DNA from 3 places in the Streptomyces sp. NPDC041713 genome. Region 2 is predicted to be linked to each of the others. Evidence: riboswitches for the same ligand, from Rfam matches in the RefSeq annotation. Region 2 holds a riboswitch; each other region holds the start of a gene.
The links. Region 2 has a riboswitch for S-adenosylmethionine ahead of thrC (threonine synthase). Riboswitches for the same ligand answer to the same signal wherever they lie in the genome.
Positions count from the first base shown of each region.

Region 1: linked by a shared signal. The riboswitch ahead of ACZ6CV_RS02880 (aminotransferase class V-fold PLP-dependent enzyme) and the one ahead of thrC (threonine synthase) in region 2 are both predicted to bind S-adenosylmethionine.
Region 3: linked by a shared signal. The riboswitch ahead of ACZ6CV_RS14580 (hypothetical protein) and the one ahead of thrC (threonine synthase) in region 2 are both predicted to bind S-adenosylmethionine.

Region 1 covers NZ_JBVIZY010000001.1:666,798-676,605, reverse strand. Annotated here, with positions in the region: gene ACZ6CV_RS02905 (C40 family peptidase) at 1-29, opposite strand, end outside; gene ACZ6CV_RS02900 (NYN domain-containing protein) at 298-1,647, opposite strand; gene ACZ6CV_RS02895 (hypothetical protein) at 1,682-1,921, opposite strand; gene ACZ6CV_RS02890 (rhomboid family intramembrane serine protease) at 2,102-2,833, shown strand; gene ACZ6CV_RS02885 (Lrp/AsnC family transcriptional regulator) at 2,830-3,111, shown strand; gene ACZ6CV_RS02880 (aminotransferase class V-fold PLP-dependent enzyme) at 3,133-4,554, opposite strand; SAM riboswitch class IV at 4,719-4,836, opposite strand; gene trpD (anthranilate phosphoribosyltransferase) at 4,921-5,985, opposite strand; gene qcrB (cytochrome bc1 complex cytochrome b subunit) at 6,145-7,782, opposite strand; gene qcrA (cytochrome bc1 complex Rieske iron-sulfur subunit) at 7,779-8,834, opposite strand; gene qcrC (cytochrome bc1 complex diheme cytochrome c subunit) at 8,831-9,640, opposite strand; gene ctaE (aa3-type cytochrome oxidase subunit III) at 9,719-9,808, opposite strand, start outside.
Region 2 covers NZ_JBVIZY010000005.1:533,969-543,776, reverse strand. Annotated here, with positions in the region: gene otsB (trehalose-phosphatase) at 1-295, shown strand, start outside; gene ACZ6CV_RS18835 (alpha,alpha-trehalose-phosphate synthase (UDP-forming)) at 347-1,774, opposite strand; gene ACZ6CV_RS18830 (glucosyl-3-phosphoglycerate synthase) at 1,819-2,763, opposite strand; SAM riboswitch class I at 2,905-3,061, shown strand; gene thrC (threonine synthase) at 3,079-4,374, shown strand; gene ACZ6CV_RS18820 (MoaD/ThiS family protein) at 4,462-4,737, shown strand; gene ACZ6CV_RS18815 (cold-shock protein) at 5,159-5,362, shown strand; gene groL (chaperonin GroEL) at 5,684-7,309, shown strand; gene ACZ6CV_RS18805 (esterase/lipase family protein) at 7,417-8,691, opposite strand.
Region 3 covers NZ_JBVIZY010000004.1:279,821-289,628, forward strand. Annotated here, with positions in the region: gene ACZ6CV_RS14565 (hypothetical protein) at 178-1,170, shown strand; gene ACZ6CV_RS14570 (amino acid permease) at 1,229-2,755, shown strand; gene ACZ6CV_RS14575 (SDR family oxidoreductase) at 2,793-3,527, opposite strand; gene ACZ6CV_RS14580 (hypothetical protein) at 3,603-3,956, opposite strand; SAM riboswitch class IV at 4,002-4,111, opposite strand; gene ACZ6CV_RS14585 (radical SAM protein) at 4,187-5,545, opposite strand; gene ACZ6CV_RS14590 (MarR family winged helix-turn-helix transcriptional regulator) at 5,652-6,107, opposite strand; gene ACZ6CV_RS14595 (MFS transporter) at 6,107-7,561, opposite strand; gene ACZ6CV_RS14600 (Gfo/Idh/MocA family protein) at 7,706-8,716, opposite strand; gene ACZ6CV_RS14605 (Gfo/Idh/MocA family protein) at 8,713-9,744, opposite strand; gene ACZ6CV_RS14610 (carbohydrate ABC transporter permease) at 9,802-9,808, opposite strand, start outside.

The DNA.
Region 1 (9,808 bases), on a different contig from region 2:
GGCTGCTTGGGTCGACGGTGGGACGCCACGCGGGCGGCTCCTTCTTCCTCCGGCCGCCTACCGGGACGCGGCGGGCGGGTACCACCGCCGCCACCCCGGATGGGTGATCAACCGAGCGGGGGTTCGAGGCGAGACCTTAGTGACCTTCTTGTGATCAGTACAAATCTCATCAGTAAAAAATCGGTCGCGAAGCGCATTCTTTACCGATAACGCACAGCCAGTAATGATCTTCTGACGCTACGTCGCCCACCGCGTCCCCCAATTCGGGCATAGGGCCCAGGAGTTACGGGACATCACTTAGCTCCGCGAAAGCCGCTTGAGCAGCACCGCCGAAGCCACCGGCCGCGCCCCCGCCTTGGCGATCCCGTCGGCCACCTCGCGGTCGGTCGAGACGACGACCACGGGACGGCCCGGCGGCTCCGCGCGCACCAGCTGACGGATCAACTCATCAGCGGTGACACCGGGCTTGGAGAACAGCACCCGCACCCCGCGCGGCGGCGCGAGCAGCACCGGCGCGACCAGCTCCGCGCCGTCGAAGACACAGGTGACCTCGGCACCGGACTGCAGGGCGAGCTGCGAGAGCGAGCCGAGCAGCCGCAGCCGCTGCTTCTCCAGCGGCATCGTGGGATAGCCGGTCTTGGTGACGTTGTACCCGTCGACCACCATATGGGCCTGCGGCAGGGCGAGCAGCTGATCCAGAATGGCCGGATCGTTCTCCGAGAGCGCGCGGGCGGCGATGTCCTTGGGCGACATCCGGCCCGGCTCGACGGCGTCCACGGTCTCGGCGGGCCGCGCCGAGACCGGCGGCAGGGCCAGCTCGCGCCGCAGCCCCTGCGCGGCGTCCAGGACCGTGTCGAGCAGCAGCCGCAGCCGCATGTCCTCGACGCTGCGGCCCTCGCGGGCGGCGCGGCGGCTGGCCTCAAGGGCGGCCTCCGTCTCGCCGAGCCGCGCCTTGAGCCGCCGGCTCTCGCTCTCGGCGGCGGACAGCTGGGTCTGGCCCTCGGCGCGCACCGCCTCGATCTCGGCGGCGGCCTTGCGCAGCGCGGCCTCGCCGCGCTTGACGTCGCTGAGCGCGCCGCGCAGCTTGCGGTGGGTCGACTCGGCCTCCCTGCGCACCGTCTCCAGCTCGGTGCGCAGCCGCTCGGTCTCCGCCTTGGTCTGGCCGCGGGCCGCGGCGAGCTCCTCGCGCAGCCGCTCCAGCTCGGCCCTGGTCTCGTCGTCGGCGCGCTCGGCGTCGGCCCGCTGGGCCTCCTCGCCCGCCGCCGTGACCAGCTTCACCCAGCCGGTGGGCCGCAGCACATAGGCCGCGGCCGCCACGTCCAGCGGATCGGCGGCCGGCGGCGGTGAGCCCGCGTCCAGGGCGGCGGCGAGCTCGGGCTGCGCCTCCCTGAGGCGTTCGCCGATGCGCTGGCGGAAGAGCGTGTCGTGCTCCAGCGCCGCCGCCATGGCGTTGCCCGCGAACTTCGCGCGCCGGGTCGGCGTGAAGCGGGCGTACTGGCGCAGCTGGGCGGGCAGTTCCGCCAGGGTCAGCCCGCCGAAGCCGTCCGAGACGATGTGGACGACCCGCCGCCGCACCCCGTCGGGCAGCGGACGGTCGAGCACCTCAGCGGTGCCGTCGTCCGGCTCCCCGCCTGAGCTCTCCACCATCCGTCACCCCACTAGCTGTGCGGGCCCCGCTCCCTCAGGAGTCGGTGCCCGGCCTGTCCACGAGTTCGACCTGATCCACGGCGTTGCACCAGCGGCAGCGCACGGACTCGATGGTCTCACTGACCACCTCGCGTTCCTCGACGTTCGACTCTCCGGCCAGGTCGAGATGGACATACTCGACGACCTTCGAGCTGCGGGTCACATCGAAACGCGTGAGATTGCCGCAGAGCGTGCAGCGCCACCGGGTGGTGGCGGTCGGCAGGGGAACCGTCATCGTGGCTGTTCGCTTTCTTCGGTGACTTGTCCGGCGACGTCTTCGGCGACCGAGGGGTCTACGCAGGTTTCCTCGTGCGTATTGCCCGTAACCCTAAGGCCTGTAAGGGGCGCGACGCTGCGGGCCGCGGAGCGGCATGGCGGCCTGGGCAGGTAGCGCCCGTTACGTCATGCTTTGCCCATGATCCGAACATGGAGTGCGAAGGCGGGCCGGCTGCTGGGGGCACGGACCGCCCCGGTGACGTACGGACTGATCGCCGTCTGCTGCGTGGTCTTCCTGATCTCACCGGTGTCCGGGTTCAACCCCTCCTACGGCCGGGGCGACGAGCTGATCGGCGCCCAGCAGGCCTACTTCGAGCAGTGGGGGGTGGTACCCGTCGAACTGTTCAGCGGTGCCCCGCGCGCCGCGCTCGGCCCGTTCACCGCCCTCTTCGTGCACGGAAGCTGGCTTCATCTGCTCGGGAACATGCTCTTCCTGTACGTGTTCGGCGTCATGGTCGAGGAACGCATGGGCCACCTCCTGTACGCGTGCTTCTACCTCTGCTGCGGTTACCTCGCCCTGCTCGCCTACGCCGCCGCGCACGCGGGCTCCGACCAGACGCTCGTGGGAGCCTCCGGCGCGATCTCCGCCGTCCTCGGTGCCTGCCTGTATCTCTTCCCCAGGGCGCGCGTCACCAGCCTCTTCCCGTTCCTCTTCTTTCTGCCGCTGCGCTTCCCGGCGTGGGTGGTGCTGCCGTTCTGGGTGACGCTGCAGTGGCTGGCCGCCGGGCAGGACGGCAAGGGGACGGGGGTCGCTTATCTGGCGCACCTGGTGGGCTTCTCGCTGGGCTTCGTCTGCGCGTGGGGGTGGCGGGTGTGGACGACTAGAGTGAGGGCCACCGCACCGGCCACCGAGGGAGACTGCAAGCCGTGATCACCGCGATCGTGCTCATCAAGACCAGCGTGGACCGGATCCCGGAGATCGCCGAGTCGATCGCCGCCCTCGACTCCGTGAGCGAGGTCTTCTCCGTCACCGGCACCTACGACCTCATCGCGATGGTGCGGGTGCCGCGCCACGACGACCTCGCCGACGTCATCCCCGGCCGGATCAGCAAGATCCCCGGTGTCGAGGGGACCGACACGCACGTGGCGTTCCGCACGTACTCCCAGCACGACCTGGAGGCCGCGTTCGCGATCGGCCTCGACTCCTAGGCGCCGTCCAGGCCCGTCCGGTCAGGCGGCCGCGCCGGTGTCCGGCACGCAACGCCCGTCCTCGGTGCGGTAGTTCCACCGGGCGCCGTCCGCCACCAGCTCCTTGACCGCGCGCACGAACCGCTCGACGTGCTCGTCGGGGGTGCCCGCGCCGAAGCTCACCCGGATGGCGTTCAGCGACTTCTCGCCGGGCGCGGCCTCGGGGGCGCCGCACTCGCCGGGCTCGTCGGGCGCGCCGCCGAGCAGGGTGCGCACCAGCGGGTGGGCGCAGAACAGGCCGTCCCGTACGCCGATCCCGTACTCCGCGGAGAGCGCGGCGGCGAAGTGCGAGCTGTTCCAGCCGTCCACGACGAAGGAGATGACGCCCACACGCGGCGCGTCGTCCCCGAAGAGCGAGAGCACCCGCACCTGCGGCACCTCGGCGAGGCCCTCGCGCACCTTCGCGATCAGGTACTGCTCACGGGCGACCAGCTCGTCGAAGCCCGCCTCGGTGAGCGCCTTGCAGGCGGAGGCGATCGAGTAGACGCCGATGACGTTGGGCGAGCCGGCCTCGTGCCGGGCCGCGCTGTCGTGCCACTCCACGTCCACGCCGCCGCCCGCCTCCTTGGGGCGTCGCGCCACCTTCCGCGAGGCGCCGCCGCCCGCGAGGTAGGGCTCGGCGGCGCGCAGCCAGTCGGAGCGGCCCGCGAGGACGCCCGAGCCGAACGGCGCGTACAGCTTGTGACCGGAGAAGGCGACCCAGTCCACGTCCAACTCGTCGATGGAGACCGGGTGGTGCGGCGCGAGCTGCGCGGCATCGAGGACGATGCGGGCGCCGTGCGCGTGGGCCGCGGCGGCCAGCTCGCGCACCGGCCAGATCTCGCCGGTGACGTTGGAGGCGCCGGTCACACAGACCAGGGCGGGGCCATTGGGGCCTCCCCTGCTCGAACGGAGCTGAGAGCTTGGGGAAGGATCGCGGTCGGCGAGGGCGCGCTCCAGGGTGTGCACGGCCTCGTCGGGGGTGCGCGGCGCGTCGAGGTAGGTGACGCGGGCGTCCCGCCACGGCAGCAGCGAGGCGTGGTGCTCGGTCTCGAAGACGAAGACCTCGCAGCCGGCGGGCAGGGCGGCGGCCAGCAGGTTCAGCGAGTCGGTGGTGGAGCGGGTGAAGACGACCTGGTCCCCCTCGCGGCAGCCGAGGAAGTCGGCGACGGTCGCACGGGAGTTCTCGAAGAGGTCGGTGGAGAGCTGCGAGAGGTAGCCGGCGCCGCGGTGCACGCTTCCGTAGTACGGCGCGTACGCGGCCACGTCGTCCCAGACCCGCTGCAGGGCCGGCGCGCTCGCCGCGTAGTCGAGCGCGGCGTACGTCACCTCGCCGCCGGTGACCAGCGGAACGGTGACGTCCCGGCCGAGCACGGCCAGCGGGGCACAGACGGAGGCGTCGACGGCAACGGCGGAAACAGACATGGCGAACTCCCGTGAGAGGCAGGCGAATTCACCGCGCCGGAGCGATGTCGACGGCGCGGGAGAAGGGTGAAAAAGGGTGTGCGGAGGCGGGGCGTGAAAGCCCTGTCACATTCGCTTGCTCACGAGACTGCTCCCTTGAGGACCAGGACCCCAGGGTTTGCAGGGGTCCGCGCTTGCCATACGCCTTGCTGCGTACGACCTGGTCTTCACCCGGGGCACCCCGCCACGGACGGAGGGTTGCCGGACAGCGGGCCGGGGCCGTAGTCGCTGTCACTCATGACCTGTGCAGCATCCTGCCATACGATCTTCGGCGCGCAAGGCGCAGTCCAAAATCCGGACTGCGCCTTGCGTCACACAGGGGGCCGCTCAGCGGTTGCTGGCCGCCACCCAGCGCTCAAGGACCCGCTGGGCGGCGCCGGAGTCGATCGCCTGCGCCGCCTTGGCCATCCCGGCGCGGATCTGCTCCACCAGCGGCTCGTCGGTCGGCGTGAGGGCCACCAGGGCCGCCGCGGAGTTCAGCAGCACCGCGTCCCGCACCGGCCCGCTCTCGCCGTCCAGGAGGCGCCGGGCGACCTCGGCGTTGTACGAGGCGTCGGCGCCCCGCAGCGCCTCGACGGGCACCAGGTCGATCCCGGCGTCCCGCGGGTCGAAGGCCTCCTCGCGCACGGCGCCGTCCCGCACGATCCAGACCCGGGACGTCGACGTCGTCGTCAGCTCGTCGAGGCCGTCGTCGCCGCGGAAGACGAGCGAGGAGTGCCCGCGCTCGGCGAAGACCCCGGCGACGACAGGCGCCATCCGCGGGTCGGCGACCCCGACCGCCTGGGCCCGCACCCGCGCCGGGTTGGTGAGCGGGCCGAGGAGGTTGAAGACCGTCCTGATGCCCAGCTGGCTGCGGGCGGCGCCGGCGTAGCGCAGCGCGGGGTGGAACTTCACGGCGAAGCAGAAGGTGATGCCGGCCTCCTCGGCGACCTCGACGACCCGCCGGGGCGTGAGGTCCAGGTTGACGCCGAGCTTGCCCAGGACGTCGGAGGCGCCGGACGCGCTGGAGGCGGCGCGGTTGCCGTGCTTGACGACCTTGGCGCCGGCTCCCGCGACGACGATCGCGGACATGGTGGAGATGTTGACGGTCTTGGCGCCGTCGCCGCCGGTGCCCACGATGTCCACGCTCGGGCCCGGCACCTCGACGACGTTGGCGTGCGCGTACATCGCCCGTACCAGACCGGAGATCTCCGCGACGGTCTCGCCCTTGGCGCGCAGCGCGACCACGAAGCCCGCGATCTGCGCGTCGGTGGCCTCGCCGCGCATGATGCGGTCCATCGCCCACGCGGTGTCGTCGGCGCTCTGGTCCCGCCCGTCGAGCAGACCGTTCAGCACGTCGGGCCAGGAACGGGCCGCCGCGGTGTCGCCTCCTGCGGGGGTCACAGCGTTCATGGCTGCTCCTGGTCTTGTCCGGTGGGTGGGGAAACGCCCCGGCACGCCGGGGTGTCACCACCCTATCCAGCCCCGGGACGGCGAAGAGCCCCGTCCATGCACTGGACGGGGCTCTTGCCGTGGCGACCTCGAGGGTCGGAGCTTCGGAGCTCGGGTGGATCAGTGGTGGCCGTGGCCGCTCGTGATCTCCTTGTACTCCTCGGCGGTGGGCTTGGGGATCTGGTTGTTCTCCCCGTAGTAGCCCTTGGAGAGCTTCGCCCGGAGCTTCTGCGAACCGGACAGCTTGCGCTCGACGCCGTTCTCGTCGACCGACGGGCCGATCTCGACCGGCTTGTACTGCTCGTGCGCGGTGAGCGTGTGCAGCTGGTCCTGGCTGAGCGGCTCGTGGATCTCGATGAACTCACCGTGCGGCAGCCGCTTGATGATGCCCGACTCGCGGCCGTGCAGCACCTTGTCCTTGTCGCGCCGCTGCAGACCCAGGCAGATCCGCTTGGTGACGATGAAGGCGACGACCGGCCCGACGAAGAAGGCGATCCGGACGAACCAGGTGATCGCGTTCAGCGACAGGTGGAAGTGGGTGGCCCACAGGTCGTTGCCACCGCCGACGAGCATGACCATGTACGCGGTGAGCCAGGCGACACCGAAGGCCGTACGGGTCGGGGCGTTGCGCGGGCGGTCCAGGATGTGGTGCTCGCGCTTGTCGCCGGTGACCCAGGACTCGATGAACGGGTAGACCGCGATGGCCACGAGGACCAGCGGGAAGACCACGACCAGCGGGATGAACACGCCGAGGACCAGCGTGTGGCCCCAGAGGTTGATCTCCCAGCCCGGCATCACACGGATCAGACCCTCGGCGAAGCCCATGTACCAGTCGGGCTGGGCGCCGGTGGACACCTGGTCCGGACGGTAGGGGCCGATGGCCCAGATCGGGTTGATCGAGGCGATCGCCGCGATGACCGCGATGACACCGAAGACCAGGAAGAAGAAGCCTCCGGCCTTGGCCATGTAGACCGGCAGCAGCGGCATGCCGACGACGTTCTTGTTGCTCTTGCCGGCGCCCGCGTACTGCGTGTGCTTGTGGTAGAAGACCAGGATCAGGTGGGCCACCACGAGGCCGAGCATGATGCCCGGCAGCAGCAGGATGTGCACCGAGTAGAACCGGGCCACGAAGTCGCCGCCGGGGAACTCCCCGCCGAACAGGAACATCGACAGGTACGTGCCGACGATCGGCACCCCGAGGATGGCGCCCTGCATGAAGCGGACACCGGTGCCGGAGAGCAGGTCGTCCGGGAGCGAGTAACCGGTGAAGCCGGTGAACATGCCGAGGACGAACAGCAGGAAGCCGAACAGCCAGTTGACCTCACGCGGCTTGCGGAACGCACCCGTGAAGAAGACGCGCATCATGTGCACGAACATGCCGGCGAGGAAGATCAGCGCCGCCCAGTGGTGGATCTGCCGGATCAGCAGACCACCGCGCACATCGAAGGAGATGTGCATGGTCGAGTTGAACGCCTCCGACATCAGCTGACCCTGCATCGGGATGTAGCTGCCGGAGTACTCCACCTCGTTCATCGACGGGTGGAAGAACAGCGTCAGGTACACACCCGTGAGGATGATGATGAGGAAGCTGTACAGGCAGATCTCGCCGAGCATGAAGGACCAGTGGTCCGGAAAGATCTTGCGCATGTTGGCCTTGGCGAGGGAGTAGATCCCCAGCCGGCCGTCCGCCCAGTCCGCGACCCGCTCACCGGCGGGCGCCTTCTGGCGGTTGTCGTTCGAAGAATTGGTGGTGCTCATCCGCGCTCCCAGAAGGCCGGACCGACGGGCTCTTCGAAGTCGCCGAGCGCCTCGAGGTAGCCCTTTTCGTTCACGCCGATGCGCAGCTGCGGCAGGGCGTGACCAGCCGGGCCGAAGATCACTCGGGCACCGTCGGAGAGATCGAAGGTGGACTGGTGGCACGGGCAGAGGACGTGGTGCGTCTGCTGCTCGTACAGGGAGATCGGGCAGCCCACGTGGGTGCAGATCTTGGAGTAGGCCACGATGCCTTCGTGCGACCACTCCAGCTCGCGCTTGTCCTTGATGTTCTCCGGCTGGATCCGGACGATCATCAGGGCGGCCTTGGCGATCTGCGTCTGGAAGTCGTGGTCGTGCTCCGACATGCCCTCGGGCATCGCGAAGGTCAGCGAACCGACCTGGACGTCCGCGGGACGCAGCGGCTCGTGGGTGTTCATGTTCACGAGCATCTTGCCCCGGCCCCACTTGGTGTGGCGGAGCTTGTCCTCGGGCAGCGGACCGAGGTCACGCAGGAGGACGACGCCGGAGAGCGGGACCAGGGCCAGCGCGCCGAACATGGTGTTGCGGATGAGCTTGCGCCGGCCGAAGCCGGACTCCGCCGCACCCTGCTTGAAGTCGGCCATGACCTTGGCGCGGACCTCGGGCTCGGCGGCGATCTCGTGCCGCTCGTCGGTCATCTCCACGTCGGACATCAGGGTGCGGGCCCAGTGGACCGCGCCCGCGCCGATGCAGAACAGGGCCACGCCGAGGGTCAGACCCAGGGCGAAGTTCAGGCCGCTGAGGTGACCGATCGGGAAGACGTAGATGCTCTTGTCGGCCGGGATCGCCACGTACGAGGCGATGAAGCCCACAGTCGCGATCATCGACAGCGTGAACAGGAACGCCACGGCACGCTCGGACCGCTTGGCGGCCCGCTCGTCGATGTCCTGGACGCGGTGCTCGTGGGGCGGCAGCCCCGGGTCCGCGAACGGGTTCTCCTCCGTCACGGCCACCGAGCCGTGCTCGGTCTCCTGCTTGCTGGGCAGGTTCTCTTCTGGAATCTCTTGGCTACTCATGACTTCTTGGCCTTTGCGGTCCGAGCGGCGACCCACACGGCGACCGCGATCAGCGAGCCGAGACCGAAGATCCAGCCGAAGAGGCCTTCACTGACCGGACCCAGACCACCCAGCTTGAGACCGCCAGGGCTCTCGGTCTTGTCGCCGTTGACCGCGTCGAGGTACGCGATGATGTCCTTCTTGTTCTTCTCCGGCATCGTGGTGTCGGGGAAGGACGGCATGTTCTGCGGGCCGGTCTGCATGGCCTCGTAGATGTGCTTCGGCGCGACACCCTCCAGCGACGGCGCGAACTTGCCGTGCGTCAGCGCACCACCTTCACCGGTGAAGTTGTGGCACTGGGCGCAGTTGGTGCGGAACAGCTCGCCACCCTTGGCGATGTCCGCCCCGTCCGGGCTGTACTGCTTCTCGGTCGGGACCGAGGGACCGGCACCCAGCGACGAGATGTACGCCGCCAGCTGGTCGATCTGGGCCTGGTTGTAGATGACCTTCTTCTTGGGCGCCTGGGCGCCCGGCTGCTGGAGCGGCATGCGCCCGGTGCCGACCTGGAAGTCGACAGCGGCGGCGCCCACGCCGACCAGGCTCGGACCGTCGGAGGAGCCCTGACCGCCGGTTCCGTGGCAGCTGGAGCAGCCCACGGCGTAGAGCTTCTTGCCCTCGTCGATGGCGAGGGACTGGGCGGTGTCATCGGCCTGCGCCTTGTCCGCCGGCGCGAACGCGGCGTACAGCCCCCCGGTGGCCGCCAGCGCGAGGAGTAGGACGACGACCGCCGCCAGCGGATGGCGTCGTCGTGCGGAGAGCTTTTTCACGGATTACCCCGGTGTCAGGATCTTCTGCGTCGATGCTTCTGGAAGATGTCGGATGCGTCGCGGGAGCGACCCCGCCGATTACTTGATCATGTAGATCGTGGCGAAGAGGCCGATCCAGACCACATCGACGAAGTGCCAGTAGTAGGACACGACGATGGCTGCGGTCGC
Region 2 (9,808 bases):
CGAACCGGGCCGCATGGTCCTGGAGCTGCGGCCGCCCGGCATGGACAAGGGCGTGGCGCTCGCCGAGTACCTGCGCGAGGTGGGCGCCGAGTCCGTCCTCTACGCGGGCGACGACCTCGGCGACCTGCCCGCCTTCGGCGCCGTGGAGAAGCTCCGCTCGGAGGGGGTCGCGGGCCTGCTGGTGTGCAGCGGCAGCACGGAGGTCGCGGAACTGGCCGACCGGGCCGACCTGGTGGTGGACGGCCCGGCCGGAGTGGTGGCACTGCTGACGGCGATCACGGGGCAGCTCGACTGACGCTGGCTGCTGGCTGCTGGCTGCTGGCTGCTGACCGCCCGGCCGGTCGCGTCAGCCGGTGAGGGCGTGGAGCTGGTCCAGGAACCACTGGGCGGGGGGCAGCGCCGTGGCCGCCGCCGCGAGGCGCTTGGTGCGCTCGGCGCGCTCCTCCGCGGGCATCGACAGGCCGGCGTGCAGCGCCTCGGCGGTGGCCGACACGTCGTACGGGTTCACGGTGAGCGCGTCCTCGCCGAGCTCCTCGTGGGCGCCCGCCTCCCGCGACAGGACCAGCGCGCAGCCCTCGTCGGAGACGACCGGCACCTCCTTCGCGACGAGGTTCATGCCGTCCCGGATCGGGTTGACCAGCGCCACGTCCGCCAGCCGGTAGGCGGCGAGCGAACGCGCGAAGTCGTCGTCGACGTGCAGCAGCACCGGGGTCCAGCCGGGCGTCCCGTACGCGGAGTTGATGGACTCGGCGACCCGGGAGACCTCCGCCGTGTACTCGCGGTAGACCGTCAGGTCCTGCCGCGAGGGGTAGGCGAAGGCGACGTGCACGACGCGCTCGCGCCACTCGGGGTGGGTGTCGAGGAGCTCGCGGTAGGCGTGCAGGCCGCGCACGATGTTCTTCGACAGCTCCGTCCGGTCCACCCGGACGATCAGCTTCCGGTCCTCCCCGTCCTGCGTACCCGCCTGCTCGCGCAGCGTCCGCATCCGCTCCTCGACGTCGTCCCGGCGCGAGCGCTCCCGCAGGAAGTCCGCGTCGGCACCGAGCCCGTGCACCCCGATCCGGGTGCCCGAGGTCCCGCCGACGACCCGCACACAGCAGTCCGTGAACGCGTCCGCCCACCGCCCGGTGAGGAACCCCAGCCGGTCGGCGCCCAGCATCCCGCGCAGCACCTGCTCGGCCACGTCGTCCGGCAGCATCCGGAAGTAGTCGGCGGGCGCCCACGGCGTGTGCGAGAAGTGGCCGATCCGCACGTCGTCCCGGAGCTCGCGGAGCATCCCCGGCACCAGCGTCAGGTGGTAGTCCTGCACCAGGACCGCCGCGCCCGGCGCCGCCTCGGCCGCCAGCGCCTCGGCGAAGGCCCGGTTGTACGTCTCGTACGCCGCCCACTGCGCGCGGAACTCCGGCCCGAAGGCCGGCTCCAGCGGCGTCTGGTAGAGCATGTGGTGGACGAACCACAGCACCGAGTTGGCGATGCCGTTGTACGCGTCCGCGTGGACGTCCGCGTCGATGTCCAGCATCCGTACGCCCGGCTCGCCCACACCCCGCCGCACCGCCTCGCGGTCGCCGTCGCCGAGCGCCGCGCACACCCACAGCGCGTCCGCGTCGTCACCGATGGCGCTGAGCCCGGAGACCAGCCCGCCGCCACCGCGTTTCGCGGTCAGCTCCCCGTCCTCACCCACGGTGTACGAGACGGGGCCGCGGTTGGACGCGACGAGTACCTGCGCTGCTGCCGACGATTGCGCTGCTGCTGACGATGCGGACTCGGAGACCATGTGGCACAACGTAGCCCGTCCCGGCCCCGGGCAAACGTACGCCTTTACGCCACGCGACGGTGCGCGTACTCGGCGATGCCCGTCATCGGAGGGCGCTCCTCCGTGTCGACCGGATACGTGCGCGGCACGAACCCGTCCGCCCCCCGCTCGAACTGCGTCAGCTCCGGCCGGACGAGATGGCCGCGCGCCAGCCGCAGCTGCGCCGTCCGGTAGATCGCCGCCGCCATCCGCCCGAGCGCCTGCCCGTCCTGGTGCCGGTGCCTGCGCACCCCCACGTCCACCTGCGCCAGCGCGTCCAGACCCACCGTGTGCAGCGCGTCGACGAGCAGCCCCAGCTCCACGCCGTACCCCACGGGGAACGGCAGCCGCTCCAGGAGCGACCTGCGGGCCGCGTACTCGCCGCCCAGCGGCTGGACGAACCCCGCGAGCAGCGGCCAGTGCATGTTCAGGAGCGGGCGCGCCATCAGCTCCGTCACCCGGCCGCCCTGCCCCGCGGCCGACCCCAGCGGCCGGTCGTACATCGCCTTCACGAACGCCACGTCCGGGTCGGTGAGCAGCGGGCCCACGATGCCCGAGACGAAGTCCGCGGAGAACTCCCGCAGATCCGCGTCGACGAACGCCACGACGTCGCCGCCCGTCACCAGGAGCGAGCGCCACAGCACCTCGCCCTTGCCCGGCACCGGCGCCAGGCGCGGCAGGATCTCGTCCCGGTGCACGACCCTGGCGCCGGCCGCCGCGGCGACCTCCGCCGTACGGTCCGAGGAGCCGGAGTCGATCACCACGAGCTCGTCGACCAGCGGCACCCGCTCCATGAGTTCCCGGCGGATCTCGGCGACGATCTGGCCGACCGTGTTCTCCTCGTCGAGCGCGGGCAGCACGACGCTCACCGTGGTGCCCGACGCCCGCTTGGCGGCGGTCAGCAGCTCCGGCGGGCGGTCGGCGACAGACCAGGAACGCCTGCTCAGCCAGTGCTCGACCTCTTCCAGCACGGTCGCGGTCCTCCCATATGTGATCCATCTCGCGGTTCGGACGACTATCTCAAGGGTCCGGGGCTTCGGTTACAGTCTTGAACAACGCCGGTGACCATCGCATGTCGGGGTCATCGCCGCCTGAGATCAACAATCGAATACCGCTCATCCAGAGGGGCAGAGGGATACGGCCCGTTGAAGCCCCGGCAACCCTCCAGCCGGTCTCGTACGCGATCAAGTGATCAGCGCCGCGAGGCTCCCGGCTAGGGAAGGTGCCAAATCCGTCTCGCGGCGAGATGCGTCGCGAGGAAGATGAGGAGAAAGGGCCTCGCCTCCATGGCTGTGCAGACTGTCGCCACCGAGAACACCACCACCTCCGTAGACCTCGGCCCCGCATCGGGACTCTCCTGCCGGGAGTGCGGCACCACCTTCCCGCTCGGCCCGATCTTCGCCTGCGCCGAGTGTTTCGGCCCCCTCGAAGTCGCGTACGACCTGCCCCTCGGCGACCCGGAGTCCCTGCGCAAGCAGATCGAGGCGGGCCCCGCCAACATCTGGCGCTACGCCCCGCTGCTGCCCGTCCCCGCCGACGTGGCCGACAAGCCGAACCTGAACCCCGGCTGGACCAAGCTCGTCAAGGCCGACAACCTCGCCGCCGAACTCGGCGTCCAACAGGGCAAGTTGTTCGTCAAGGACGACTCCGGCAACCCCACGCACTCCTTCAAGGACCGCGTCGTCGCGCAGGCCCTCGAAGCGGCGCGCGCCTTCGGCTTCACCACCCTCTCCTGCTCCTCCACCGGCAACCTCGCGGGCGCCGTCGGCGCCGCCGCCGCCCGCGCCGGCTTCCGCTCCTGCGTGTTCATCCCGCACGACCTGGAGCAGGGCAAGGTCGTCATGGCCGCGGTCTACGGCGGCGAGCTCGTCGGCATCGAGGGCAACTACGACGACGTGAACCGCTTCTGCTCCGAGCTCATCGGCGACCCGCTGGGCGAGGGCTGGGGCTTCGTCAACGTCAACCTGCGGCCGTACTACGGCGAGGGCTCCAAGACCCTCGCGTACGAGATCTGCGAGCAGCTGGGGTGGGTCATCCCCGACCAGCTGGTCATCCCGATCGCCTCCGGCTCGCAGCTCACGAAGATCGACAAGGGGCTGAAGGAGCTCATCGCGCTGGGCCTCGTCGAGGACAAGCCCTACAAGATCTTCGGTGCGCAGGCGGAGGGGTGCTCCCCGGTGTCGGCGGCCTTCAAGGCCGGCCAGGACGTGGTCCGCCCGCAGAAGCCGAACACCATCGCCAAGTCGCTGGCCATCGGCAACCCGGCCGACGGGCCGTACGTGCTCGACATCGCGCGGCGTACGGGGGGTGCGGTGGAGGACGTCGACGACGAGCAGGTCGTCGAGGCGATCGAGCTGCTCGCCCGGAGTGAGGGGATCTTCGCGGAGACCGCGGGCGGGGTGACGGTGGGCGTCACGAAGAAGCTCGTCGAGGCGGGGCTCATCGATCCGTCGCTCACCACGGTGGTGTTGAACACCGGGGACGGGCTCAAGACGCTCGACGCTGTCGCCGAGAGGTCTCAGGCGACCGCCACGATCAAGCCGAACCTCGACGCGTTTCGCTCCGCGGGTCTGGCCGGCTGACCTTCTCCTTTCCCTGCGGGCCGGATGTGGCTGGTCGCGCAGTTCGCCGCGCCCCTGACGGGGCCCGTAATCCCTGAGGTGAAACCCATGAGCGTCAACGTCCGTATCCCCACCATTCTGCGTACCTACACCGGCGGCAAGGCCGAGGTCGCCGCCGAGGGGGCGAACCTCGGGGAGGTCATCGCCGACCTGGAGAAGAACCACACCGGCATCGCCGCCCGCGTCCTGGACGATCAGGGCAAGCTGCGCCGGTTCGTGAACGTGTACGTCAACGACGACGACGTCCGGTTCGAGCAGGGCCTGGAGACCGCCACCCCGGACGGTGCGGGCGTCTCGATCATTCCGGCCGTCGCCGGCGGCTGATCCTTTTCCGCAAGAACCCTGCTTAACCCGAATTGCCCTCTCCGTCGGAGAAACGGAGGGGGCAATTCTGCATGGTTGAGCGCGGTACAGTTGGGAAGTGTGCTTCGCCGTTTGTGCCGAGCGCATATACGAAGTCGACCCGGAGTCGACAAGAAGCAGCCAATGCGCGCCGCCCATTTGAGCCTCATGTGGCTTTTGCCCGGCCCGACTTGCCCTGAATTCCGGCAAATTCTCCGCATATTTCCGATCGCGCGTGCCCAGAATTCTCGTCCGATTGACCTGTTGCAGACGGCAGTTGGACAGATACATTCAGCGGCGGTCGACGCGTTCCGGCGCACACCCCCAATCAGTGGGGGGTGAGGTCTGACCCGGGTCCGCGAAGTGCGGTCCTGTGCAAGGGCCAGTAATAGGGGAGTTAGGCATGGCTCAGGGCACCGTCAAGTGGTTCAACGCGGAGAAGGGGTACGGCTTCATCGCGGTCGACGGTGGTGCGGATGTTTTCGTCCACTACAGCGCGATCCAGATGGACGGGTACCGCACCCTTGAAGAAGGTCAGCGAGTCGAATTCGAGATCTCGCAGGGCCAGAAGGGTCCGCAGGCGGACATGGTCAAGCTCGCCGTCTAGCTCGGCGCGATCGACCACCGAAGCAAGTATCACGAGGGGCCCGTATCCCGTCAGGGGTACGGGCCCCTCGTGCGCGCGGGGTACGCGCGCCGCGCGCCGGGGACTGTCCGGGATCCTCAAGAGGCGCTTGCACTCGACGGGGGCGAGTGCTAATCATTGGGCTTAGCACTCTCCGAGTGAGAGTGACAGAACTTGGATCGGGTCGGTGAGGCCCGCAGGCCGGGTGGGGCAAGGAACCACAAGGGCTGCAGGCCGTCCGTCGCGGGCGCAGGCGCGATCCGTTTGCTTGCATTTCCACCCCGTCCGGGAGGACCACTTCACATGGCCAAGATCATCGCGTTCGACGAGGAGGCACGGCGCGGCCTCGAGCGCGGCATGAACCAGCTCGCCGACGCCGTCAAGGTGACCCTGGGCCCCAAGGGTCGCAACGTCGTCCTCGAGAAGAAGTGGGGCGCCCCCACGATCACCAACGATGGTGTCTCCATCGCCAAGGAGATCGAGCTCGAGGACCCGTACGAGAAGATCGGCGCCGAGCTGGTCAAGGAGGTCGCGAAGAAGACGGACGACGTCGCCGGTGACGGCACGACGACCGCGACCGTCCTGGCCCAGGCCCTGGTGCGCGAGGGTCTGCGCAACGTGGCCGCCGGTGCCAACCCGATGGCCCTCAAGCGCGGCATCGAGAAGGCCGTCGAGGCCGTCTCCGGCGCCCTGCTCGAGCAGGCCAAGGACGTGGAGACCAAGGAGCAGATCGCTTCGACCGCCTCCATCTCCGCCGCCGACACCCAGATCGGCGAGCTCATCGCCGAGGCGATGGACAAGGTCGGCAAGGAAGGCGTCATCACCGTCGAGGAGTCGCAGACCTTCGGTCTGGAGCTCGAGCTCACCGAGGGCATGCGCTTCGACAAGGGCTACATCTCGGCGTACTTCGCCACCGACATGGAGCGTATGGAGGCGTCGCTCGACGACCCGTACATCCTGATCGTCAACTCGAAGATCTCGAACGTGAAGGACCTCCTTCCGCTCCTCGAGAAGGTCATGCAGTCCGGCAAGCCGCTGCTGATCATCGCCGAGGACGTCGAGGGCGAGGCCCTGTCGACCCTGGTCGTCAACAAGATCCGTGGCACCTTCAAGTCCGTCGCCGTCAAGGCCCCGGGCTTCGGTGACCGCCGCAAGGCCATGCTCGGCGACATCGCCATCCTCACCGGTGGCACCGTCATCTCCGAGGAGGTCGGCCTCAAGCTGGAGAACGCCGGTCTCGACCTGCTCGGCCGCGCCCGCAAGGTCGTCATCACCAAGGACGAGACGACGATCGTCGACGGCTCCGGTGAGAGCGACCAGGTCCAGGGTCGCGTCAACCAGATCCGCGCCGAGATCGAGAACAGCGACTCGGACTACGACCGCGAGAAGCTCCAGGAGCGCCTGGCGAAGCTCGCGGGCGGCGTGGCCGTCATCAAGGCCGGTGCCGCGACCGAGGTCGAGCTCAAGGAGCGCAAGCACCGCATCGAGGACGCCGTCCGCAACGCGAAGGCGGCCGTCGAAGAGGGCATCGTCGCCGGCGGTGGCGTGGCCCTGCTGCAGGCCGCCTCGGTCTTCGAGAAGCTCGACCTGCAGGGTGACGAGGCGACCGGCGCCAACGCCGTGAAGCTCGCCCTGGAGGCCCCGCTCAAGCAGATCGCCGTCAACGGTGGTCTCGAGGGTGGCGTCGTCGTCGAGAAGGTGCGCAACCTGACCGTCGGCCACGGCCTGAACGCCGCGACCGGTGAGTACGTCGACATGATCGCCGAGGGCATCCTCGACCCGGCGAAGGTGACGCGCTCTGCCCTGCAGAACGCCGCCTCCATCGCCGCGCTGTTCCTCACCACCGAGGCCGTCATCGCCGACAAGCCGGAGAAGGCGGGCGCTGCCCCGGCCGGCGGCGGCATGCCGGGCGGTGACATGGACTTCTGAGCCGCTTCGGCTCGGCAGGCCAGTCTTCACGTACCGAGGGCGGCACTCCTTCTCACGAAGGGGTGCCGCCCTCGGGCGTTGTGGGCGTTTCCGGTAGCCGTCCGCGACTACGGCAGGCGGTCCAGGATCCAGCTGCAGAGCTCCTCGGTCACCAGGGTGTGGCCCTCGTTGCGGGAGGCGCAGAGGAACTCGTCCAGTTCGCTCTCCTCCTCGGCGGCGGCCGTCACCGGCGCGTACAGCTTCTCGTGGGTGTCGATGTCGCGCAGCGCGATCGCGCTGACCGTCGGCACGAAGCAGTGTTCGCGGATGTCGGCCGCGGAGCCGAGTCCGATGATCGCCGGGATCTTCTCCAACTCGTCGGCGAGGATGCCGAAGCCCTCCAGGGTGCCGCCGGGCGCGCCGTCCGTCTCCGGCAGGCCGGAGGTGTGGATACGGGGCTTGCGCAAGGTCACCACGCGCAACTGCGCGACGAGTTGGTTCTCGCCGGCGGACTGGGTGTGCAGATGGGTGCCGGTGATGGCCAGGCCCTTGCCGTGGAAGGCCTGCTCGCCGCCGCGGATGCCGTTGCCCTCGCCGGTGCGGACGCCGTTGGCGACGCCGATCTTGCGGGGCCGCGCGGGCCAGCCGCCGACCCGTTCCAACTCGGCGAGGAACTCCACGCGTTCCTTGTCGGTCTCCGGGGTGTCGTCCCACTCGGCGATGTGCTGCGACAGCAGCTGACGGGCGGCCGGGCTGTTCATCTGGTTCGAGAACGCCGCGTTGAGGCGCCGGATGTAGTGCGCGAACGACTGCAGGGCGACGGGGATCCACGCGCCGCGGTGCGGGCTGTCGTAGGAGAAGTAGAGCGCCGTCTGGTGGTCGATGCCCTCCTGTTCCATCCTGGCGAGGGCGTACCGCGTGACGAGCCCGCCCATGCTGAACCCGCCGACCGTCAGCGGACGGTCACCCCGGCGCCGCGCGATCGCCTCCAGGATCGCGGCGCGGGCGACCTGCGCGTTGTCCAGGATGGAGGCGCTGCGCTCGTCGAAGCCGAGGAGCACGACGTCGTGGCCGCGGCGGCGCAGGGCGCTGATGAACGGGTACGGGCCGCGCTCCAGGATCTCCCAGGAGAAGTCCAGCTCACTGGGCCCGGTGTTGAATCCGTCGCCGATGATCACGGGCCGGGTCAGCCCCTGCGCCGAGTTGGCGAGGTACACCCAGGCCCTGCCGTTCGGCAGGGCCCACTCCTCGTCCGGCTCCGGCGCCTCGGCCGGCTGCTCCCTGGCGTCCCTGGACCCGGGGGCCAGGATGACGCGGGCGGCGGCCCCGAAGGCCTCGGAGATCTGCGGGTCGGCGGGCTCGTGCGGTTCGTTCGACGCGTTGGGGTCGCTGGGCTTGGTCATGGATCCCCTCCGGTGGTGCGGCTTCGATGCGGTACGCGAGGCGTTCGTTCCGGTCACGTTCGGTGCCATCTTTGATACGTCCGGTAGTCGCCGGATAGGGGAAGCGCCCGGATGCGGGCCGGGGCAGGACCCTTTCGGACAGGGCGGGTTCGGGCCGGTTACGGCTGGGGCGCGAGGGGCGGGGCGCGGTGGCCTGCGGCGTACGGGGGGACTGGACGCGGTCCCCTCGCGGGGCGACGGCGCGTCGGCCAAGTCGGTGGGGGACGGGGGGTGGCGGGGGGCCGGGAACCGTCACCAAGTCTGTCGCGAAGGCGACCGGGGGCGGGGCTGGTTCCGGAGGTCCCGCTTCGCTGGGCCGGTGCCTTTGCCGGTTGGCGGGGCCGCCCCGGCCAATGGTGGGCCGGAACTACGGTGGGGCTCCGCCCGGAGGTCGCGCTTCGGTGGACCGGAGACGTTGAAGGTCACCGGGGCCGCCCGGGGTTTTGCGGAGTGTGGCGGCTCCGGGCCGCGAGTAAAGGGCGCCCTACGGGCGTCGGCTCCGCCGATTCCGCTCCGCTCCACCCTTGACTCCCGCCCCTCCACCGCGACGTGACCTCCGACCCGGACGGCCAGGGGTGAGGCGGCGGACCTCGCTGCTCGGGTCATCACGTTTCGCTGCCGGGTGCGGCCCGGCTCATCGTGCGCCGACGCCCTCGTGCGAGCTCGGCCCACGGCCGGTGTGGTCGGGTCATCGGCTCTCGCGGCCGGGTGCGGACCGGCCCATCGTGGGCGGAGGCCACGGTGCGCGTTCGGCCAGCCCGGCGGCCTCACTACTCGGGTCATTACCTTTCATCGCCGGGTGCGGACCGGCCCAGCGTCGACAGGTGTCACCGTCAATGCGCTGCCTGGGGCAGGGGACTGCCGTCCCGGCCCCTGTCACCTACTTTGGGAAAGTTGCGAATGAATATGCCGCACGCCCCCCCTGTCACCACCCCAAGCGCCCCCGGAACTGTCCAGTCCGCCGAACGGAACGGGGCGGGTGGGCCCTCTGCGAGTCATGGGGATTGTGGGACTGGTGGGTTCTCGTGGCGCATGAGATCTGTGGGGCGGGTGAGTTCGGTGGGGCTACCGGGTTCGA
Region 3 (9,808 bases), on a different contig from region 2:
CACCAAATGACCGTTCGGCGTGCCGTGTTGACAAATCAAGGTCACAAAAGATCCACGAATGGCCTTGGCACCGGAAGGGCCGGATCTACACTGTCGGCCATGTCACATCCTCAACTCCCGTAACACCCGCATCGTTTAACCGTTCAACCTCCGCCCTCTTCCCCCAACAGAGGACTCATGCCCATGGCGTTAGGCCGCCCGGTGTACCACCCGGCAGGCCACGACGAAGCGCTGCGCGCGGTGCTCCAGGACCTCAGGACCGGTCGCTGGGTCTCCACGCGCAACCTGCTGACCGAGACACCCGACTGGGGGTTGTGGACGCAACGCACACAGGTCCTCGGCGCCGCCGTCGCCGGTTCCGACGTGGTGCGGGCCTGGCGTGCCGAGGAGCCGCACAGCGCGTCGGCCGCGGTGCTGCACGCCCGTGTCCTGGTGGAGCGTGCCCTGCGCGCGCACCGCACGGGGCACCACAAGACCAACGACCTGTGGCGCGAGGCCGTCGCCGCGTGCGGCGACGCGTCCGCCCTGTCGCCCGAGGACCCGGTTCCGTGGATCTGCCTGCTCGCCCTGGCCCAGCTCGACGTGGGCCAGCGGTGGGACGAGCACCGGGCGGCGCCGCCTGAGCCGATGCTCTTCCCCGGCCCCTGGCAGCTGCTCGCCGAGGCCGACAAGCGGGATCCGGGCAACCGCGAGGCGTACCACCGGATGCTGCAGTTCGTGTACGGGCGCCGCACGGGAGGCCCCCTCACCGAGGCGTACAACTTCGTGCAGTGGGCGTCGGCCGCCGCGCCCGCGGGATCAGCGCTGCACCTGCTGCCGCTCTACGTGCGCGTCGAGCGGTACCGCCGCGAGTCCGGCCAGGAGCAGGCCCTCGACCTGCACTGGATATCCGAGGACGCCACCCGCTCCGCGCTGCTCGCCCTGCAGCTGTGGTTCGACCACACGACGCCCTCCGCGACCTCGCTGCTCGACCTCAACTACCTCGCCCACGCCTTGTGGGGCGCGCACCAGTTCCACGACGCCTCACGGGTCTTCCAGGCCCTCGACCCGTTCTTCACCACGGTCCCGTGGGCGTACCGCACCCACTCCCCCGGCGACGCCGACGCCGCCGCCGAGGTCTTCGTCCAGGCCCGCGCCCGCTGCTTCAGCGCGTCCCGCGGCCCCGGCTAGCCCGCCCACCCGTCCCTTCTCCCCGCGCTCCCCCGCCGCTCCCCCCGGAGGTCCCACCGTGTCCCGCACCACCTGGTCGTCGAGCACCGTCCCAGCGCCACGCCAGGACGAGGAACAACGCCTGAGAGAACTCGGCTACCAGCCCGTCCTGGCCCGCCGCATGGGCGGCTTCGGCAACTTCGCCATCAGCTTCTCGGTCATCTCCATCCTGTCCGGCTGCATGACGCTGTACGGCTTCGGCATGAACACCGGCGGCCCCGCCGTGATGCTCTGGGGCTGGGCGGGCGTCGGCCTGTTCGTGCTCTGCGTCGGCATGGCGCTCGCCGAGGTCACCAGCGCGTACCCGACGTCGGGCGCCCTGTACTACATGGCCGACCGGCTCGGCGGACGCCGGTGGGGCTGGTACACGGGGTGGCTGAACCTGCTCGGGCTGCTCGGCGCGATAGCGGGCATCGACTACGGCGCCGCGCTGTTCACCGGCGCGTTCCTGAACCTGAAGTTCGGCTTCACGCCGACCCCCGAGAAGACCTTCCTGATCTTCCTGTGCATCCTGCTCCTGCACGCCGTCCTGAACCTGTTCAACGTGCGGCTGGTCAGCCTGCTCAACTCGATCAGCGTGTGGTGGCACGTGGCCGGAGTCGCCGTGATCGTCGGCGTCCTCCTGATCGTGCCGGACCACCACCAGTCGGCGTCGTCCGTCTTCGGCACGTTCGTGAACGACACGGGCTGGGACAACCCGCTCTACGTGACGGCGATCGGCCTGCTCCTCGCCCAGTACACGTTCTGCGGATACGACGCGTCCGCGCACCTGTCGGAGGAGACCTCCAACGCCTCGGTCACCGCGGCACGCGGCATCGTGCGCGCCATCTGGGCGTCCTGGATCGCCGGCTTCGTCCTGCTCGCCGGGCTGAGCTTCGCCATCCAGGACTACGTGGGCGCCCAGAACAGCTCGACCGGGGTGCCGCCCGCGCAGATCATGATCGACGCGATCGGCGAGTCCGGCGCGACGGCGCTGCTGCTCATCGTCATCGTGGCGCAGCTGTTCTGCGGCAACGCGGAGACCGCCGCGGCCAGCCGCATGGTGTTCGCGTTCAGCCGCGACAACGCGCTGCCCGGCTCGGCGATCTGGCGCAAGGTCAGCTCCCGCACCCAGGTGCCGGTGCCCGCCGTGTGGCTGTCGGTGGGGCTCGCCGCGGTCATCGCGCTGCCCTCCCTGTACTCGACGACCGCGTACACGGCGGTGACCGCCATCAACGTCATCGGCATCACGCCCGCGTACGCCATCCCGATCTACCTGCGCCTTCGCGCGGGCGACCGCTTCCAGCCGGGGCCGTGGAACCTCGGCCGCTGGAGCAAGCCGGTCGGCTGGATCGCGGTGGTCTGGGTGCTGTTCGTGACGGTGCTGTTCTGCCTGCCGCAGGTCTCCCCGGTGACCGTCGACTCGATGAACTACGCGTCGATCGCACTCGCCGCGGTGCTGCTTCTGGCCACCGTGTGGTGGTTCGTGGCGCGCCGCTCCTACAGCACGCCGCAGGCGTACGGTTCGGACCGCGAGCAGGCCGAGGTCGCGGAGAACATCGTCTGAGTCACGGTCACGGCCCGAGCCCGCTCCGCGGACGGCGTCAGCGACCGCCTGCCACCCGCACGATCGTGCCGGTCGCGTACGAGGCGTCGTCGGAGAGCAGCCAGCTGACGGCCGCCGCGATCTCCGACGGCCGGCCCGAGCGCCCCAGGGGGATGCCCGCGGCGAGCTTCGCGGGGCGCTCGGGGTCGGCGTGGAACTCGGTCCAGATCACGCCGGGGGCCACGGCGTTGACGCGGATGCCGTCGCCCGCGACCTCCTTGGAGAGGCCGACCGTCAGCGTGTCGACGGCGCCCTTGGCCGCCGCGTAGTGGACGTACTCGCCGGGGGCGCCGAGGGTGGCCGCCGCGGACGAGACGTTCACGATCGCGCCGCCGCCGTTCGCGGTCAGGTCCCGCACCGCGCGCCGGGCGCAGAGCAGATAGCCGAGGACGTTCACTTCGAGCGCCCGGCGCATGCCCTCGGCGTCGGCCTCCGCGAGGGGGCCGACGGGGCCGCTCACGCCGGCGTTGTTGACCAGACCGGTGACCGGGCCGAGTTCGGCGGCGGCGGTGTCGAAGAGGCGGTCGACGTCGGCCTCGTCGGCGGTGTCGACCTGGACGGTGACGCAGCGGCGGCCGGCCGCGCGGACCGCGTCGGCGGCCTCTTCGGCGGCCGCCTCGTCGGAGCGGTAGCCGATGACGACGTCGTGGCCGTCCTCGGCGAGACGGGCGCTGACGGCCGCGCCGATACCGCGGCTGCCGCCGGTGACGACGGTGACGGGGTGGTGCTGCACGGGGGACCTCCGGCTCTGGGTGGCTGACTGTCGCGCCGCCCGGACCCGGGGGTCGCCCGCGTCCGGATCACGCCGTCATCCTACGAAGCGGTGATCTTGACCGGTGGGCAGGGCGGGACGGCCGGTGGGCAGGTCCGCATCGAGCGGGATCAGGGTGGCGCGGCCGGTGCCGTGCCGCAGCCGCAGCAGATTGCGGCCGGGCTCCCACTGGACGACGCCGTGGTGGGCGCGCAGCTGGGCCCGCAGCCGTTCCGGGTCGGAAGTGCGGAGCGCGGCGGGGGCGCCCAGGGTGGGGCCGAGGAGGTGGAGCGGGATCAGGCCGTCGTCGCGTACGTCGTACGAGGAGAGCAGTACGTCGACCTGCTCGGCGGGCTCGTCGTGCGCGGCGTCGTCGGCCGCGAGGGTGGGAGTGGCGTGCTGGTGCGTCATGGTGCGCCTCCGGAGTCGTGGACCCCGGGTGTCGCCGACCCCGGTGATCCGCCGTTCCCCGTGCACGTCGCACGGGGCGGGTCGTCACCCGGGGCACCCGCGACGGAGCGGGGTGCCGTCCAGCGAGCCGGGGCTTGGCGCTGGAACTCGTGACCCGCACCGACCGTAACACGGTGTCCCGGAGGCCTGCCCGGGGTTTCTCACGCCCCGGGCAGGCGTCCGGGCGGGGCCTACGGTGCCTCGGCCGGGACGACCGCGTCCTCCGGGGCGGCCGCCTCGGCGGGCAGGCTGTCCATGAACGAGCTGACCGAGAAGACTGCGTTGCCGGGGCCCGCGGGGCCGTAACCGGGGGGCGACGACAGGCCGTTGGCCTCCATCGTGGCGCGGTAGGCCTCCAGGAGCCGCACGTGGTACTCCAGCGGGGCGCCCTGCGGGTTCGCCTTGCCGAGCGGCGTCGTGGGCTCGGGGCACCACGTGGTGAAGCGGGGCGTGATGCCGCGCGACATGAAGTACTGCAGGCCCTCGACGGTGGAGTCGATGGCCTCGTCGACCGTCTTGAAGCCGAACGGCTCGGCCATCTCCACGCCCGCGACGAAGTTGGGGATGACGTTGCGCGGCCCGAACACCTCGGCGGAGTCCAGGATGCGGCGGTGCCACTCGTCACGGCCGACGTAGCGCTCCTTGCCGGGGCAGTACCGCTCGAAGAGGTAGGGGTCCCACACCTCGTAGTTGGGGTGGTAGATCCGCACGCCGTAGTCGTGGAAGCGCTGCACGTCCGCCTTGGGCAGCGCCTGGGCGACGACCTTGCCGATCCAGCGGCCCGGGAAGCGCTCCTCGATGGCCTTCGCGTACTGGCCGTAGAAGTCGGCCTCGTCCTTGCCCTGGAGCTGTGTGGTGATGGCGCCGCCGGTGAGCGTGTACGCGGTGGACGACTTGTTCGTGTCGTACTTGTCGATGATGGCGAGGGCTTCGAGGACCTCGTCCATCGGCTTCACGCCCGTGTAGGGGCGGCCGGCCGCCTTCTGCTGGCGCCAGTTGTGGTTGATGTCGCAGTACTGGCACTCCTCCTTGGCGCCGAAGTACTGGCAGACCCGGAAGACCGTCAGGTAGATGAGGTAGCCCCACTGGATGGTGGGCGCCACCTCCATCACCGACTTGCCGTTCTCCAGCGTGTGCCGGTAGTAGTCCGGCATCGGCGGCAGGCCGACGTCGGAGATCCGGGCGCCGTCCAGGTACAGGCCGAGGACGCCGTGGTCGTCGGCGGCCACGCGGTAGGGCGAGGACGGGTTCACGCGGACCGAGACGACGGTGCGGCGCAGCTCGTAGGGGCCGCCGGTGAGGACGATCTCCTCGGGCGGTCGGCGCAGGGCCGCGGCGCCCAGTTCGGGGAGCGTGCCGTGGTCGAAGGAGAAGATGAAGTACGACTTCGGCTTGACCTCGCCGCCTTCGTTGTCGCTCAGCGCCGACTCGTCGAAGGCGATGCCGCCGCGCAGCAGATCCTCCTTGATGACGGCTTCCCGCGGCACGTGCGGGAACCGCTCCATGAGTGACTCGATGAGCTCGGTACGGCTCTCGCTGCGGCTTGGCATGGGCCGGGCACCTCGGATCTTGTCGGTCGATCTGTCCCGTCCACGCTAATACCCGGCCGATCCGTTCGGGACCGGGCTCCGGTCGTAGGGCGGTCGCACCGCGCGGCTATGCTTTCAAGAGTTTCGCCAGAACGCGGTCGAGCGCCTCGATGTCCTCGTCCGGCAGCTCCAGGAGCGCGTCGGGCGGTGTGGTGAGGATCGCGGTGGCGCGGGCGGCCGCGGCCCGGCCCTCCTCGGTGAGGTGGACCAGTTTGGACCGGCGGTCGTCGGGGTTGGTGATGCGTTCGGCGAGGCCGCGGCGGACCAGGTCGTCGACGATGACGCTGGTGTAGGGCGGGTCGCTGCCCAGCCGCACGGTCAGGTCCCGCAGCGTGATCGGGTCGCCGGTGAGGCGGCGCAGCGCCCTGATGCGGCTGAAGCTCATGCCGAGGCTATCGGCCACCGCCTTGCGCCGGTTGTGCCGGTCGAGCACCAGCGTGTTCAGGCCCTGCCAGACCCGGGTCGCCGTCCTGAGGGCCGCGTCGTCGGCCGCCTGCGGCTCGGTGTCGTGTGCGCGCTCCATCAGGCCTTCACTGTCTCCTTCGTCCCCTCCGCGTCCTCGGCGGCGAGCGTCCGCGCGGTGCGCCGGGCCGTTTCCCTGGCCCAGCGGCCGGAGGTGAGCGTACCCGTGACCAGCACGGCGGCGCCGCAGCCCCCGATGATCCACCAGGCCGTGCGGCCCGCGTCGGTGAAGCCCGCCGCGCCCGCGTGCACCCCGCCGGCCATGAGCGCGCCGATGACGGCGACGCCGAGGGACTGGCCGACCTGCCGGCTGGTGGAGGCGACCGCGGCGGCGAGTCCCGCCTGCGAGCGGGGCATCCCCGAGACGGCGGTGTTGGTGATGGGCGCGTTGACCAGGCCGAATCCGGTGCCGAAGAGCAGATACGCGACGACGAGCAGCGCCGTCGGCATGTGCGTGGAGTAGGTGAGGGCCTGCAGTACGGCGCTCGCGCACAGCGCGGCCCCCGCGAGCAGCAGCGGCGTGCGCGGCCCGCGCGCGGCCACCATGCGGCCCGAGACCGGCGCGGTGAGCAGCGCCATGAGGGCCATCGGCAGCATGAAGAGGCCGGCGTCCAGCGGGTCGAGGTGGCGCACGTTCTGCAGATACAGCGAGCTGACGAAGAGGAACCCGCCGAGCCCGGCGAAGGTGGCGACCGCGATGACGGTGGCGCCGGCGAACGGGGCGGAACGGAAGAACCGCAGATCGATGAGGGGGTCGGTGCGCCTCGGTTCGTACCGGAGCAGGCCGAGCAGCGCACACAGTGCCACGACCGCGCTGCCGGCGACGAGGGGCGAGGTCCAGCCGCGGGTCGGCGACTCGATGATGGCGTACGTGAGGGTGAGCAGCAGGACGATGACGAGTGCCTGGCCGACCGGGTCGACGCGGCGGGGGCGGGCCGCGCGCGATTCCGGGACGTACTTGCGGACGAGGAAGAGCGCGGCCAGACCGATCGGCACGTTGATCCAGAAGATGGACCGCCAGCCCGCCGACTCGACGAGCGCTCCGCCGATGATCGGCCCGGCGGCCATGCTGATGCCGACGACGCCGCTCCACACGCCGATGGCACGGGCTCGCCGGCGGGGGTCGGTGAAGGTGTTGCTGATGATCGACATGGCGACGGGGTTGAGCATCGAGCCGCCGACGGCCTGCAGGATGCGGGCGGCGACGAGCCAGCCGAGGCCGGGGGCGAGTCCGCAGAGCAGGGAGGCGGCGGTGAAGATCGCCAGTCCCGCCCGGAGCGTGCGGCGGCGGCCCACGCGGTCGGCGGTCGAGCCCGACAGCATCAGCAGGGCGGCGAGGACCAGCGTGTAGGCGTCGACGGTCCACTGCAGTCCGGAGACCGAGGTGTGCAGGTCACGCTGGATGGAGGGCAGGGCGATGTTCAGGATGGTGTTGTCGAGACTGACGATCAGCATGCTCATGCAGCAGATGGCGAGCACGAGCCAGGGCCGCGGGCGGGCGGCGTCCTCCGGCATGACGGGACTCCTCGGGTGGGTGCGCGGCGGGTTCGCGGGTGGGTGCGCGAGTGGGTGCGCTCATTTGTTTGTGTTGTCACAACCATTGTGAGGCTACAACTAATACCCGGAGCTGTCATGCGAGGTTGCGAGGCCGGCAAATTCCTACAGAGCCACCGGCACCCCGCTGCGGGCCGACGCGTAGCCCGCCTCCACTATGCGCAGCGTGCGCAGGCCGCCCTCGCCGTCGGCGACCGTCATGTCGTCCTCCGCGGGGCCGAACAGGAAGGCACGCAGCATGAGTTCGTCCAGGTCGACGCCGAACGGAACCTCGATGCCGCGCCCTTGCCGTTCGCTGAAGCCGTGCACGTTCTGGTCGAAGGCGTCCATCTCCAGGGTGGCCCGTTCGCCGACGACGGTGAGTTCGAGGCCGCCCCAGGAGTGGTGGGAGCGGGGGTGGGACCAGCTGCAGTCGATGGTGGCGACGGCGCCGTCCGCGTAGGTGACGCTGACCAGGCCGCTGGTCTCGGCGGCGACCTCGCCCGCGTACAGGAGGTTGTTGGTCTGGGCGTACACCTCCACGGCCCGCGCCTCGCCGAAGAGGTCGTCGAGGAGGTCGGCGATGTGCACCGTGTGGTCCATGAGGGCGCCGCCGCCGGAGAGTTCGGGCTCGGCGAACCAGCGGCGGGCGCGGGTCGGCATGGCGCCGTTGTTCGCGCCGGACACGGCGAGGATCCGTCCCGTCCGGCCCGAGGCGACGGCCGACTTCACGGCGGCGTACGCGGGGCTGAACCGCACCGGGTAGGCGACCGCGAGCCGCACGCCCGCGGCGCGGCAGGCGGCGACCATCGCCTCGCCGTCCGCCACCGAGGCCGCGAGCGGCTTCTCGCAGAGGACGGGCACGCCGTGCGCCGCGGCGAGCTCGACCAGCGGCCGGTGCCGGGCGTTCTCGGAGCAGACGATCACCGCGTCCGGGCCCCAGGCGAAGACCTGCTCGTACGTGTCCGCGTACCCGGTGCCCGCGGCGTCGGCGACGGCGCGGCCGCGCACCTCGCCGGGGGCGGCGCGGTCCGTGTCCGGGTCGCAGCCGAGGACCTCGATGCCGGGCATGCGGGCGAGGAGGCGCAGATACCCGGCGGCGTGGACGTGGGCGAACGACAGGACGGCGACCTTCATCGTGCTGCCTCCTCGATCTCGATGACGCGGCCGGTGCGGCTGGACTCCACCGCGGCCTCGGCTATCCGCACGGCCTCGACGCCGTCGCGGGTGCTCACGCGGGGTGCGGGTCCGCCGTCGCCGGGCCCGCCCTCCCGCCAGGACGCCGCGAAGTCGCGGAGTTCGGCGTGGAAGGGGCTCTCCGTCATGGGGCTCGACGGGATGCCCTCGTTGGCCGCCCGTACGCCCTGTGCGGTGATGCGGAAGCCGGGCACGGCGGTGGAGTCGTGGTGCAGCAGGCCGTCCCGGCCCGCGACCCGGAAGGTCGTACGGAACTGCTGGTCCGGCAGGCCCCACAGGCCGTTGATGTGGCTGACGGCGCCCGAGGCGTGGGTGAGGACGGCGGTGGCGGTGACGACCTCGGGCGGGGTGCCGGTGGCGCGTTCGACGCCGCGGGTCCGTGCGTGCACGCGGACCACGTCGCCCGCGAGCCAGCGGGCGATGTCGATGTCGTGCACCATCAGGTCCATGATGACGCCGCCGGACTGGGCCGGGTCGCCGAACCACGGCGCCCACTGGGGCCTGGCCCCGCCGCGCGTGAAGCGCAGCACGGCGAGTTCGCCGAGGTCGCCGCGGACGACGGCCCGCCGCAGGGCCGCGTACGCGGGGAAATAGCGCACCACATGGGCGGGATGGAGCCGCACGCCCGCCGCGTCGGCGGCCGCCGCCATCTCCTCGGCGTCACGGGCGGTGAGGGCGAGCGGTTTCTCGCAGACGACGTGCCGGCCCGCGGCGACGGCGGCGAGGACGAGGTCCTTGTGGGTGGGGGTGGGGGTGCAGACGTCGACGGCGTCCGCGTCCGCGAGGAGCGCGCCGGGGCTGTCCACGGACCGGACGTCGTGCCCGCGCCCGGCGTACTCGGACGCGAGCTTCTCGGCGGAGCCGTCGACGGTGTACATGCTCACCCGGGCGCCGAGCGCGAGCCAGCCGGGCAGATGGGCACGGGCGATGCCGCCTGCGCCGAACAGGCCGATGTGGAGCGGTGGCATAGAGGGGCTGCCTTTCCTTGCCGTGGGCAGTGCTGTGGACGTGCCGAGGGGGGCGGGTCAGGTC